Lujinxingia sediminis: one gene and its partner. Each later gene encodes a partner of the first gene's protein in a complex. Links are inferred from orthologs where the notes say so. Each region holds a gene or a part of one and is shown in the gene's direction. Other genes may lie near its edges.

Region 1 (6,011 bases):
TGCACCGGGGGCGGGGGCCCACCTACACTTCTACACAGACACGCGCAAGTCTCGCGTTTTCCGCCACACCCAACGCCCCACCTTTCTTGAATACTCCGCAGGACCCCACGTCAGTACTCTCGAGCATGATGCCACCTCAGTAGCGCGGGCATGACTCAAGCGCCCCATGGGCGATGACGATGAGACGACGCACTTACCTGGAGCTTCCCCATGAACGCGACCCTGCTAAAGCCAATGACCTTCGCCCTGGCGCTCATGCTCAGCGTGCCCCTGGCTCACATCAGCGTGATCGGCGAGGCCCAGGCTGGCCCCGGTAGCATCCTTGGGGAGTCGCGGGATGAGGATGCGCCTCGCTCTCATCGGATGCAGCGCCGCGATCGCAATGAGCGGAGGGAATCACGAAGCGACCGCCGTCGCTCGCGCAACGATCGCAGTGAGAGACAACGCGATCGCAGTGAGGGACAACGCGATCGCAGTGAGAGACGCACAACCCGCACCACTCGCCCGCGCTCCACCAGTCCGCGCCCCTCGGCAGCACGGCCGGGCGCGCGACCGGTCGGCCAGCCTCGTGTGGTCACGCGCCCCGGCACCACACGCACCACGCGCACCCATGTGCGCACCCGACACTCCACGCGGCACACAACCTCGGTGCGCTCCACCACCCACATCCACCACACCTCCGCCAGCGACACTCGAAGCCACTACAACGAGCCGGCCTCACCGCGCTCACCATCGGCCTCTCCTCTCGACGGCTACCTCACGCTGGGACTGGGCGTAGGCGGCTTCGATGCCAACCAGCTCTCGGAAAGCGCCCTGCCCGGCAACGAATTCAACCTGGGCCTGGGGGTGCGCGGTGAACTGCTGGGCTTCGAGTTGGGCTTCCACGCGGGTGGCTACTCCTTCGACCCGGGCGTCTCCGGCACCAACATCGCCGTGATGGGCCTCAGCGGCGATCTCAAGCTGCAGCCCTCGCTGGGCATCTTTGAGCCCTACGTGATGGCGGGTCTGGGCGGCTACCACTATCAGGACGCTATCCTCCAGGAAACCGCCCTGGGCGGCGCGGTACGCCTGGGCGGCGGCCTCGACCTTCGCTTCAACAGCTTTGGGCTCGGCCTGCGCTACCTCTACAACGTCTATGGTTTCGGCAACGATCTCTCCTTCTCCGACGGCTTAAGCGCGCGCTCGGAGTCGCTGGGGCTCAACGCCTCCTTCTACTTCTAAGCACCACCGCTTTGAGACGGGCCCATCCCTCGGCCCGGGCCCCCGCCCACACCAATCACCCCGCCCGGGCCGCAGCGCCCGGGCGGGGTGATTCTTTTTTCCCTTATCTCCCTGAAATTATTTGCTCCCGCCGCTCTCTGGCGTACCATCGCCTCCGTTCGAGGTCGGTCCACCTCAGAACCTCATTCGCATGGGGGCTGAGGTCGATTCACCCCACCTTGGACGTTGCGCCCTGAAACAACCCTCTGATAGAACAGGGGCGCGGCTTCGCACCGTGGCGCGCGGACCCGCGGTTGACGGTCGCTCATTACGTCTCGTAACGTAGGCGCATCCGTCGACCATTCTCAGCCTGGTCCCCTACTTCACGCACTTCCCGCGCCTCGATTGCTGGTGATTGAGGAGAGGTCATCTTGAATCGTTCCCATACAGGCGGCTACGTCCTGAAGTTCATCTCTGGCAAGTACCAGGGCGGTGAATTTCCGCTCGAATTGGACTCCGAGATCGAGATCGGCCGTGGCAGCGAACTCGACATGGTCCTGGTCGAGGATATGGTCTCGCGTCGTCACGCCCGCATCACCAGCTATGGTGGCGAGCTGATGATCGAGGACTTCGGCAGCACCAACGGCACCTTTGTCAACGGTGAGAAGATCTCGAAGTCGCGCATCAAAGAGGGCGACCGCATCCTCATCGGCACCAACATCATCAAGCTGGTCCACCGCGACAGCGGCACCGAGGACACCGGCCCTGAGCTCAGCACCCCGATGGCCGGCGATGATCATCACTCCCCGACCGCCCCGCCGGTGCAACCCAACCGCACCATGGCATCCCCCGCGGTCAACCGCACGATGGGCGGCACGCTCACAGGCTCGATCTCCGGCTTGATCGAAGAGGTCCCCCTCCCCGATCTTCTCCAGCTCTTCAGCACCAGCCGAAAATCCGGCGTGCTGGTGATCATGGGCGACGACATCGGCAAGATCTACCTGCGTCAGGGCCGTGTCTACTTCGCCACCATCAACGACGACCACGAGCTCGATCCCTACAAAGCCTTCTACCGGCTGATCGCCTGGCGCGAAGGTACCTTCTCGCTGGAGCAGCCCACCGACGAGAGCTTTGAGAACGAGATCGACGAGTCGATCGAGTCCTTGATGATGGAGGGGATGCGCATCCTCGACGAAATTCAGAACCTGGGCCCCGATGTCCCCCAGATTCACGCGCGTCTGAGTATCCCCAGCCCGCTTATCGCTCCCCTGAGTCAGCTCAACCCCGAGCAACTCGACACCTTCCAGCTGGTGCTCAACAACGGCTCGGTCTCAATGGTGCTCAACAAGAGCAGCCACGGCGACCTCGAGACGATGCAAGGACTTCTGCACCTGATCCGCAACGACTACGTGAGCACTGAAGGATGAGCCAGGCGCCCTTAAGGGTGCCTCCCCATAACGAGGACGCCGAGCGCAGCGTGCTCGGTGCGATTCTTCTCGACAATCGCGTCCTCGACGAGCTCTCCGGCACGCTCAAGCCGGAGGACTTTTACCGGGAGGCCCACCGACACATCTTCCGGGCGATGAGTGCGCTGCACGGCCGCTCCGAGCCGGTCGACGTGCTCACCCTCGCAGACTTCTTAAGCGCCGAAGACAACCTGGAAGCTGCCGGAGGGGCCACCTACCTCACGCGGCTCTCCGGCGAGGTCCCCTCGGCGGCCAATGTGGGTCAGTACTCGGCGATCGTGCGCCGAAAGTCGGCGCTACGCCAGTTCATCGCTACCGCCGATGAGCTGGTCGGCGAGTGCTATAACGACGTCAACGACGTCGAAACCTTCATGGATGATGCCGAGCAGCGTCTCTTCTCCATCACCCAGAGCGGGCAGAAGCGCGGTTACACCTCGATGCGCGAGGTCGTCAAAAGCGCCTTTGACCAGATCGAGAAGCTCTACCAGAAGAGCGAGACGATCACCGGCGTACCCAGCGGCTTTATTGACCTCGACGAGATCACCGCCGGCTGGCAGCCCTCCGACCTCATCATCGTCGCCGCGCGCCCCGCCATGGGTAAGACGAGCTTTACGCTGAACATGACCGCCCATGCCGCGATCATGCGCAAGGTTCCCGCGGTCTTTTTCAGCCTGGAGATGAGTAACGAGCAGCTCGCCATTCGTATGCTCTGTAGCGAGGCGCGCATCAACCAGTCTAACCTGCGCCGCGGCTCGATGACCGAGCAGGAATGGGCACGCCTGATCAAGGCCGCCGGCACCCTCTCCGAGTCCAAGATCTTCCTCGATGACACCCCGGGACTCTCCATTATGGAGTTCCGCTCCAAATGCCGCCGGCTTAAAGCCGAGCACGACATCGGCATGATCTTCGTCGACTACCTCCAGCTGATGTCGGGCTCCCAGCGCAGCAAGTCCGCTTCCCGTGAGCAGGAGATCAGTGAGATCTCCCGCGGACTCAAAGGCGTGGCCAAGGAGCTCAACGTACCCATCATCGCGCTCGCCCAGCTCAACCGTGGCGTCGAGCAGCGCGCCGATAAGCGCCCGATGATGAGCGACCTCCGTGAATCCGGCGCCATCGAGCAGGACGCCGACCTCATCGGCTTCATCTACCGCGATGAGGTCTACTACCCCGAAAGTGAGGCCAAGGGGCTGGCGGAGTTTATTATCGGCAAGCACCGTAACGGCTCGATCGGGACGGTGCATATGCGCTTCTTCGGACCCTATACCCGCTTTGAAAACCTGGCTCCGGAAGACGCCGCACGGGTTGCCGCGTTGGCGGTCGCCGAATAACGCGGCCCGATTCACAGGCCGAACAATACTCGTGCCGCAGATCTGGCAACAAAAAACCGCCCCCTTGCTTCGCAAGGGGGCGGTTTTCTTTTTCGATGTCTTTTCAGGAACTTAGAACATCTTCACCTGTAACACCTGAGGCCATATTGACGCCTTTAGATGCGAGATTGAACGTGACCGGAGCAAAGCGCAAAGCGCAGGCGATGCTCTGGCATCATCGAGGATTTGCAACGCTGCTCAGGGTGCTCTCAATGCAACAAACATGGCGTCAACGTTGGCTCAGGGCGTAGTAAGCGCGAGGCCGAGGGTGTTGCCTCACCCCCGGCGCTCCGATAGCCCTACGGCGCCGTAGACAAACGCTGATGCCCATAGAGCCCACGGCGTCTTAAGTCGCGCGACGCCGCCACGAGGCCAGCACCCACCCCAGCAGCAGAAGGATCGCCGCCGGCGTTCCACCGCCCTGCTGCCCGGTGGTCGCGCAACCCGAGGCGGTGCGTACGCCGGGCTGCTCCCCATCATTCGCGCCGAGCCCCGGAGAACCTCCGCCCTCACCGTCGGGCTCCGCTTCGCCCCCACCCCCCTCAGGAAGCAGCGCCACCGCCGCCTGATCGATCACGGGGCCAAACTCGGTGGTCGTCGTCCCGGCCGCGCGATTCTGGAAGTAGATGTGGTCGACGTCGTACCAACCGCTTGCTTCTTCGCCCGGCGCACCTTCGGCCAGCAGCGCGATGCGCAGCGCCTTGACCTCCCCGGACCACTCCGGATGCTCGCTCAGGTTGACGATAAGGTCGTGGTACTCACCGTCGCCCGAAGCCTCAAATCGTACGCTGCGCTCCTCGCTAAACGCCTCGCCCTCTCGCGACCAGTACACCGCCTTGACGTGCTCGCCATCGTGGGAGCGCGCTCGCAACACAAGCTCGGGGAAGGCATCCGCATCAATCGCAGTCCATGCCGGCGAACTCACCGTGGCTCCCTCGCCGACCAGATGCAGGGCAAGCAAGCCGTGAGAGGTGTTGAGCCGAAACTCATCGAAGGCGTCCACGCCTTCGGCCGTCCAACCCTCGACGTCCGGCCCTTCGGGCCCTTCAAAGAACCACGCATCGGTGGCGAAGATATCCAGCCCCGCATGCGCGCGCAGCGTCGTGCCGGTGCGGTTGACGCCGGGTGAAGCGTCAAACGTGCTCTGCGCATACACATCGTCGATATGCGTCACAAAGGCGCGCACACCGCCAAAAGGTGCCATCGCGAAGCTGTACGAATCAGCTCGCAGCGTCACCACCACCCGTTTGGACTCACCGGCCGAAAACGCGTTCATCACGAGTTCACCCGAGCTGCCCATCTGCGCGGGCTCCGGGTTGCTCTCGACCTGCATGGCATCGTTGGTGCTCCAGCTGCTCTGATCCAGCCCCGGGTGATCCGATTCGATGGTGTAGCTCAAAGGCGTCAGCCCCAGCTCATCAAAAGCATAGCCCAGGCGCACCCCGCGGATCGCCGAGGAGGAGGCGTTCTTCAACAGGATCTCCGCGCTGAACTCGGCTCCAGGAAGCGCATCGACCACCCCTTCACTGGAGCCCTGGTCGACCATCGCCTCTCCGCCTTTAAGCGTCACATCCAGCGCCACCTCATAGGTCTGCGGCGCCGGCGGGTTGATCAGGTCGCGGGTCTTCTGAAGCAGCGTCTCCAGGCTGCTGATCATGTTGCCGCCCGGGCAGCTCGTGCTTTGCCCCGGCCACTCGCGGTGACCCTTGACCGCGGTGCGTGTCATCGGCACCCCGTGTGTCTCATGAACCCACTTGAGCATGCGCGCGCCGGCGTTGAGCTGGGTCTGGCTGGGAGTCTGCGTGGTGAAGTCGGCAATAAAGCTGATGCCCACATTACCCGAGTTCTGGTTACCAACGTGCGCGCCGGGGCGATCGGAGCGCGAACGCCCCTGGTAGATGTTGCCGGCCTGGCTGACGATGAAGTGGTAGCCGATGTCGCACCAGCCCCGGGTGTTGATGTGGTAGCTCTGCATCTG
Region 2 (4,628 bases), on another replicon or contig:
GCGGCGGCTGTGGCGAGGTCTGCCCCGCCGGGGCCTCCTGCAATCTGGGGCAGTGCACCTGTCGCCCCGGCTACACCCTCTGCGGTGGAGAGTGTGTGGACCTTGAGACTGACGCGCGTCACTGCGGTAGCTGCGACGCAAGCTGCGGGCTGGGGCATTGCAAAGAGGGCGCCTGTGGCACCGGTGGCTGCGGTTTTGGCTGGATCGAATGCACCCAGGGCGAGGGCCTTTCGTGTTTGCCCGGTTTCCGGCAGGTCGACCCGCTCTACTGCGGGCCGCGTCCCTTCCAGGGATCGCCCTGCGGGGAAGTCTGTGAAGCCAGTGAGGTCTGTGCGCTGGGGCTGGGCGGCGCGGAGTGCCGGGGCGTGCGCCCGGCACGCGGATGCCTCAATTGCCCCTGTGAGGATTGTGGCGATGGCGAGCGCTGCCGCGATGATATCGAATCCCTCTCGCCAGGGGCCTACTGCGTGACAGGGTGATCGGACGTGTCTTCCCCCCGCGCGCTGCGGGCGAGCGGGGGGTGGAGCGATTGTACTCCACAAAATTTGACAGCAGATGGCCGGCTGGTACACTGATCGACCGGCGCTGGTGATTCCGCTGATGTAGCGCTCACTCTGCGAGGTTGTTTTTTAGCGCCTTAGACTTGCCCGCAGCTGCCAACCTCGTTGGCGAAAGAACGCCGTCCCCGGCGCTTTCGCCCCCCCTCTCCACGCACGATGAGACTTCATGGGATTGATACCGCAGTCCGTGATAGAAGACGTGCTCGCTCGCACGGACATCTTGCAGACCGTCCAGCAGTACGTCTCGCTCAAGCGCGCCGGCAACAACTACAAGGGGCTCTGCCCCTTCCATGACGAGAACTCGCCGAGCTTCTTTGTGCATCCGGGGATGGGCATCTACAAGTGCTTCGGGTGCAGTGAGGGCGGCAACGTCATTCAGTTCTTGATGTCGATCGAAGGGTGGAACTTCCCGGAGACGGTGCGCACATTGGCGGAGCGCGCCGGCATTGAGATTCCTGAGGAGAGTCCGCAGCAGGCCGAGGCGGCGCGTAAGCGTCGCGAGGGCAAAAAGATCTACCTCGCGATCATGGAAGCCGCCCGCGACTTCTATCAGGAGCAGCTCTGGGGGGCGCGCGGTGAGGTTGCCCGGCGCTACCTGGCCGAGCGCGGGATCGACGAAGCGACCGCACGCACTTTCGGGCTGGGCTATGCGCCTGATGGCTGGGAGAACACGATTGAGGCGCTGGGCCAAAAGGGCTTTAAGCCAGCCTGGCTGGAGCGTGCCGGCCTGGCGATCGCCAACGATCGCGGCGGTCATTACGACCGTTTCCGCCACCGTGTGGTCTTTCCGGTGGTCGATGTCTGGGGAAATACCCTGGCTTTCGGGGGACGAGCTCTTGCTTCTGATGGCGGCGGCGCTAAATACATCAACTCCCCGGAGACGCCCTTTTACACCAAGGGGGAGCAACTCTACGGGCTTGATGTGGCGAAGTCGGCCATGGGCAAGGAGGAGCAGGCGCTTGTGGTCGAGGGCAACTTCGACGTGATCGCGCTTCACGGCGCGGGCATCGGCGTGACGGTCGCCCCGATGGGCACCGCGCTGACCGAGGTTCAGGCGCGTCTTCTGCGGCGTTTTGCGCGCCGGGTGATCATTGCGTTTGATGGCGATTCGGCTGGTGAGGAGGCCACGTTGCGATGTCTGGGTGCATTGGAGAGTGCGGGGTTGGAGGCGGTGGTCGTGCGTTTTGATGAGGCCGACGACCCCGACACCTTCGTGCGACGTGAGGGCGCCGAGGCGCTGCGCGCGCGCATGGAGGCGGCCCAGCCCCTGGTGGCCTGGGCGCTCGACCGGGCGATCAAGCCGGTGGAGGGTGCCACCATTGAGGCGCGTCTTGGCGCGCTCGAAGGGGTGGGTACCATCCTCACCCAGGTCAAAGAGCCGGCCGCCTGGGAGCATTACGCCCGGGAGGTCGCCCGACGTCTGGCGATCGAGCCGGCGCTGTTAAAAGATTATCTCAAACGTCCCCCGGAGCGGCGCGATCAGGCCCGTCAGGCCGTGCTGAAAGCCGGACAGGGCACGCGACTGCCCAGCGCGGAGTACGGTGTTCTGGCGGTCTTGCTCGATCAGCCGAAGTGGCTCTCGGACTTTTTTCGCGAAGAGCTTGACAAACTCCTTTCCAGTCAAGAACTTGCCGACTTTCTGCGCGTGGTCCAAAACCACTACCAAACCCATGATGGTATCAACCGGCCGCTGCTCTTAGAGGCCACCCCGCCGGGCGGGATGCGTGAGACGGTGATCGCGGCTCTGGCCGAGGTCGAAAGTCAGCGCCTTTACGGTCCGGAAGAGGCGCTGCGTTGGTACCGGGACTGCGTGCGGACGCTCAAGAAGGCGTGGGCGGTGCGCATGGACGAGCATCTGCAGCGGGAGCTCAACAACGTCGACTTTCGCAGCGAGCGAGAGCGCTTTGTGCAGATCAACGAGCAGCTCGAGCAGGTTCGCCAGTTTCGAAAGGCCCTCGATCTCGATGCGAGCTCTCCGAGCTCGGCCTCGGGATGAGACGTGAAAGTGGCCACCCTAACCCCTCTTGAATCAGGATAAGGCGTTGATAATTTAGCGAAATCCTTTGAGTTCGCCCGGAATAACCATCCTCAAGCGCAGTTTCTTGCCCCGGCCTCCTCGACCATCTAAGAGATGGGGTGGGGGAGTAAACGCGACGACAGCGCCGACCCGATCCGTCGGTCGAAGTGGCACGTACCAAGGAGAAGTTTGATGTTCACAGCCCAATCGAACCCTCGAGCGACCAGCCTGGAAGTTCGAAAGCTCATCGACATGGGGAAAGAAAAGGGGTTTTTGACCTACGATGAGGTCAACAACGCCCTGCCCGCAGGCACCCTCTCCAGTGAGCAGCTCGACGATATGATGATGCTCTTCGAGGAGCTGGGGATTCAAATGGTCGACAAACCGGCGCAATACAAGCCGCCGGTTGAGGTCGAGAGCGACGTGCCGCACACCAAGGCGCAGAAGGCCAAGGTCACCAAGGGCAGCGATGAGTTTGTGAAGGGGACTGACCCGGTGCGCATGTACCTGCGCAAGATGGGACAGGTGCCGCTGCTGACGCGTGAGGGCGAAGTTGAGATCGCCAAGCGCATTGAGGAGGGCGAGAAGACCATCCTCACTGTGGTGCTGAGCACCTCGGTGGGTGTGCGCGAGATGATCCTTCTGGGCAACCGCGTGCAGGCCGGGAAGGTCAAGTTGACCAGCGTACTCCAGGCGCCCAACCCCGAAGATCTGCCCCGCGATGAAGAGGGCAACGTCATCGAGATGAGCCTGGATGAGCGCATGCGCTGGTTCCTCAACCAGATCGATCGGGTGCGTCAGCTGCACAGGCGTAATCGCTCGTTGGGCGAAGAGCTGATCACGCGTCGAGGCATTTCGCTGGTTGACCGCAAGAAGCTTCGCGAAGAGATCAAGGCCAACCGCCGCGAGATGTTCGCGCTGATGAAGAACGTGCGTCTGACCAAGAAGCACACCGACAAGATCGTGGCCAAGTTCAAGGGCATGATCCTGCGCATCGACAAGGCCGAGAGCGAGCTTGCGCGGGCGCAACGCCTGACGCGTTTTAGCTTTGTGGAGGCCACCGAGATCGCCAAGGGGCTGCGTGCGGATGACGAGCATGCCATCGCGCAGCTGGAACGTCGCCGCATGACCGCGGGTCGCTTCAACGAGATCTACCAGGAGATGCGCAGCCTTCGCCGGCGCGTGCGTGCCGTGGAGATCGAGGCCGGTCAATCGGTCAACTCCCTGCGCATCACCTACCAGGCGGTGCTTGCTGGCGAGAAGATCGCCGAGCGCGCCAAGGCCGAGCTGGTCGAGGCGAACCTGCGTCTGGTTGTCTCGATCGCCAAGAAGTACACCAACCGTGGTCTGCAGTTCCTGGATCTGATCCAGGAAGGCAACATCGGTCTGATGAAGGCGGTCGATAAGTTCGAATACCAGCGTGGCTATAAGTTCTCGACCTACGCCACCTGGTGGATTCGTCAGGCGATCACGCGTGCGATTGCCGACCAGGCCCGCACGATCCGTATCCCGGTGCACATGATCGAGACGATCAACAAACTCGCGCGTACCGAGCGCTACCTGGTCCAGGACCTGGGACGCCCGCCGACGCCCGATGAGATCGCCGATAAGATGGACATGCCGGTGGAGAAGGTCCGCAAGGTCCTCAAGATCGCCAAGGAGCCCATCAGCCTGGAGACGCCCATCGGCGAGGAGCAGGATAGCTCGCTGGGCGATTTCATCGCCGATGATGAAGCGGTCAACCCCTCGGAGGCCGTGGTCAACTCGAACCTCTCCGACCAGACCCGCAAGGTGCTCTCCACGCTCACCCCGCGTGAGGAGAAGGTCCTGCGCATGCGCTTTGGTATCGGCGGCAAGTCCGACCACACCCTCGAAGAGGTCGGTCAGGACTTCAACGTCACCCGCGAGCGTATCCGACAGATTGAGGCCAAGGCGCTCAAGAAGTTGCGGCATCCCAGCCGCGCCAAGCAACTTGAGAGCTTTGTCGACTTTTAGGGAGCCGGGGCGATGAGTCCCGGAAGCGACGACTAAGCAATCGCGCAGTGGCTGCA

What was found.
Region 2: the proteins of dnaB (region 1) and dnaG are in contact, whole or in part, in a crystal structure (PDB 2R6A), measured with the Geobacillus stearothermophilus proteins. The link is inferred for Lujinxingia sediminis from one-to-one orthologs. Residues at the interface, in WP_033016901.1 of Geobacillus stearothermophilus: Ser13, Glu15, Ala16, Gln18, Glu91, Leu92, Asp94, Ala95, Val96, Pro97, Thr98, Ala99, Ala100, Asn101, Tyr104, Tyr105, Ile108; in WP_049624496.1 of Geobacillus stearothermophilus: Lys456, Leu457, Leu458, Pro459, Ala460, Asn463, Ala464, Leu467, Leu535, Leu536, Ile537, Ala538, Gln544, Glu545, Asp548, Tyr549, His552.

What each region holds. Positions count from the first base shown.
Region 1 is NZ_SADD01000006.1:145,910-151,920, reverse strand. Bases 1,810-4,808 are described here. They hold dnaB (replicative DNA helicase), read left to right. Parts: upstream 1,810-2,623; coding sequence 2,624-3,994; downstream 3,995-4,808. Other genes in these bases: EA187_RS12235 (N-acetylmuramoyl-L-alanine amidase), read right to left, coding at 4,380-4,808; EA187_RS12245 (DUF4388 domain-containing protein), read left to right, coding at 1,810-2,627. In the rest of the region: EA187_RS12250 (porin family protein), read left to right, coding at 211-1,221; more of EA187_RS12245, read left to right, coding at 1,632-1,809; more of EA187_RS12235, read right to left, coding at 4,809-6,011. UniProt on the Escherichia coli protein: The main replicative DNA helicase, it participates in initiation and elongation during chromosome replication. Travels ahead of the DNA replisome, separating dsDNA into templates for DNA synthesis.
Region 2 is NZ_SADD01000002.1:559,428-564,055, reverse strand. Bases 253-3,141 are described here. They hold dnaG (DNA primase), read left to right. Parts: upstream 253-726; coding sequence 727-2,556; downstream 2,557-3,141. Other genes in these bases: EA187_RS07775 (hypothetical protein), read left to right, coding at 253-479. In the rest of the region: more of EA187_RS07775, read left to right, coding at 1-252. UniProt on the Escherichia coli protein: RNA polymerase that catalyzes the synthesis of short RNA molecules used as primers for DNA polymerase during DNA replication.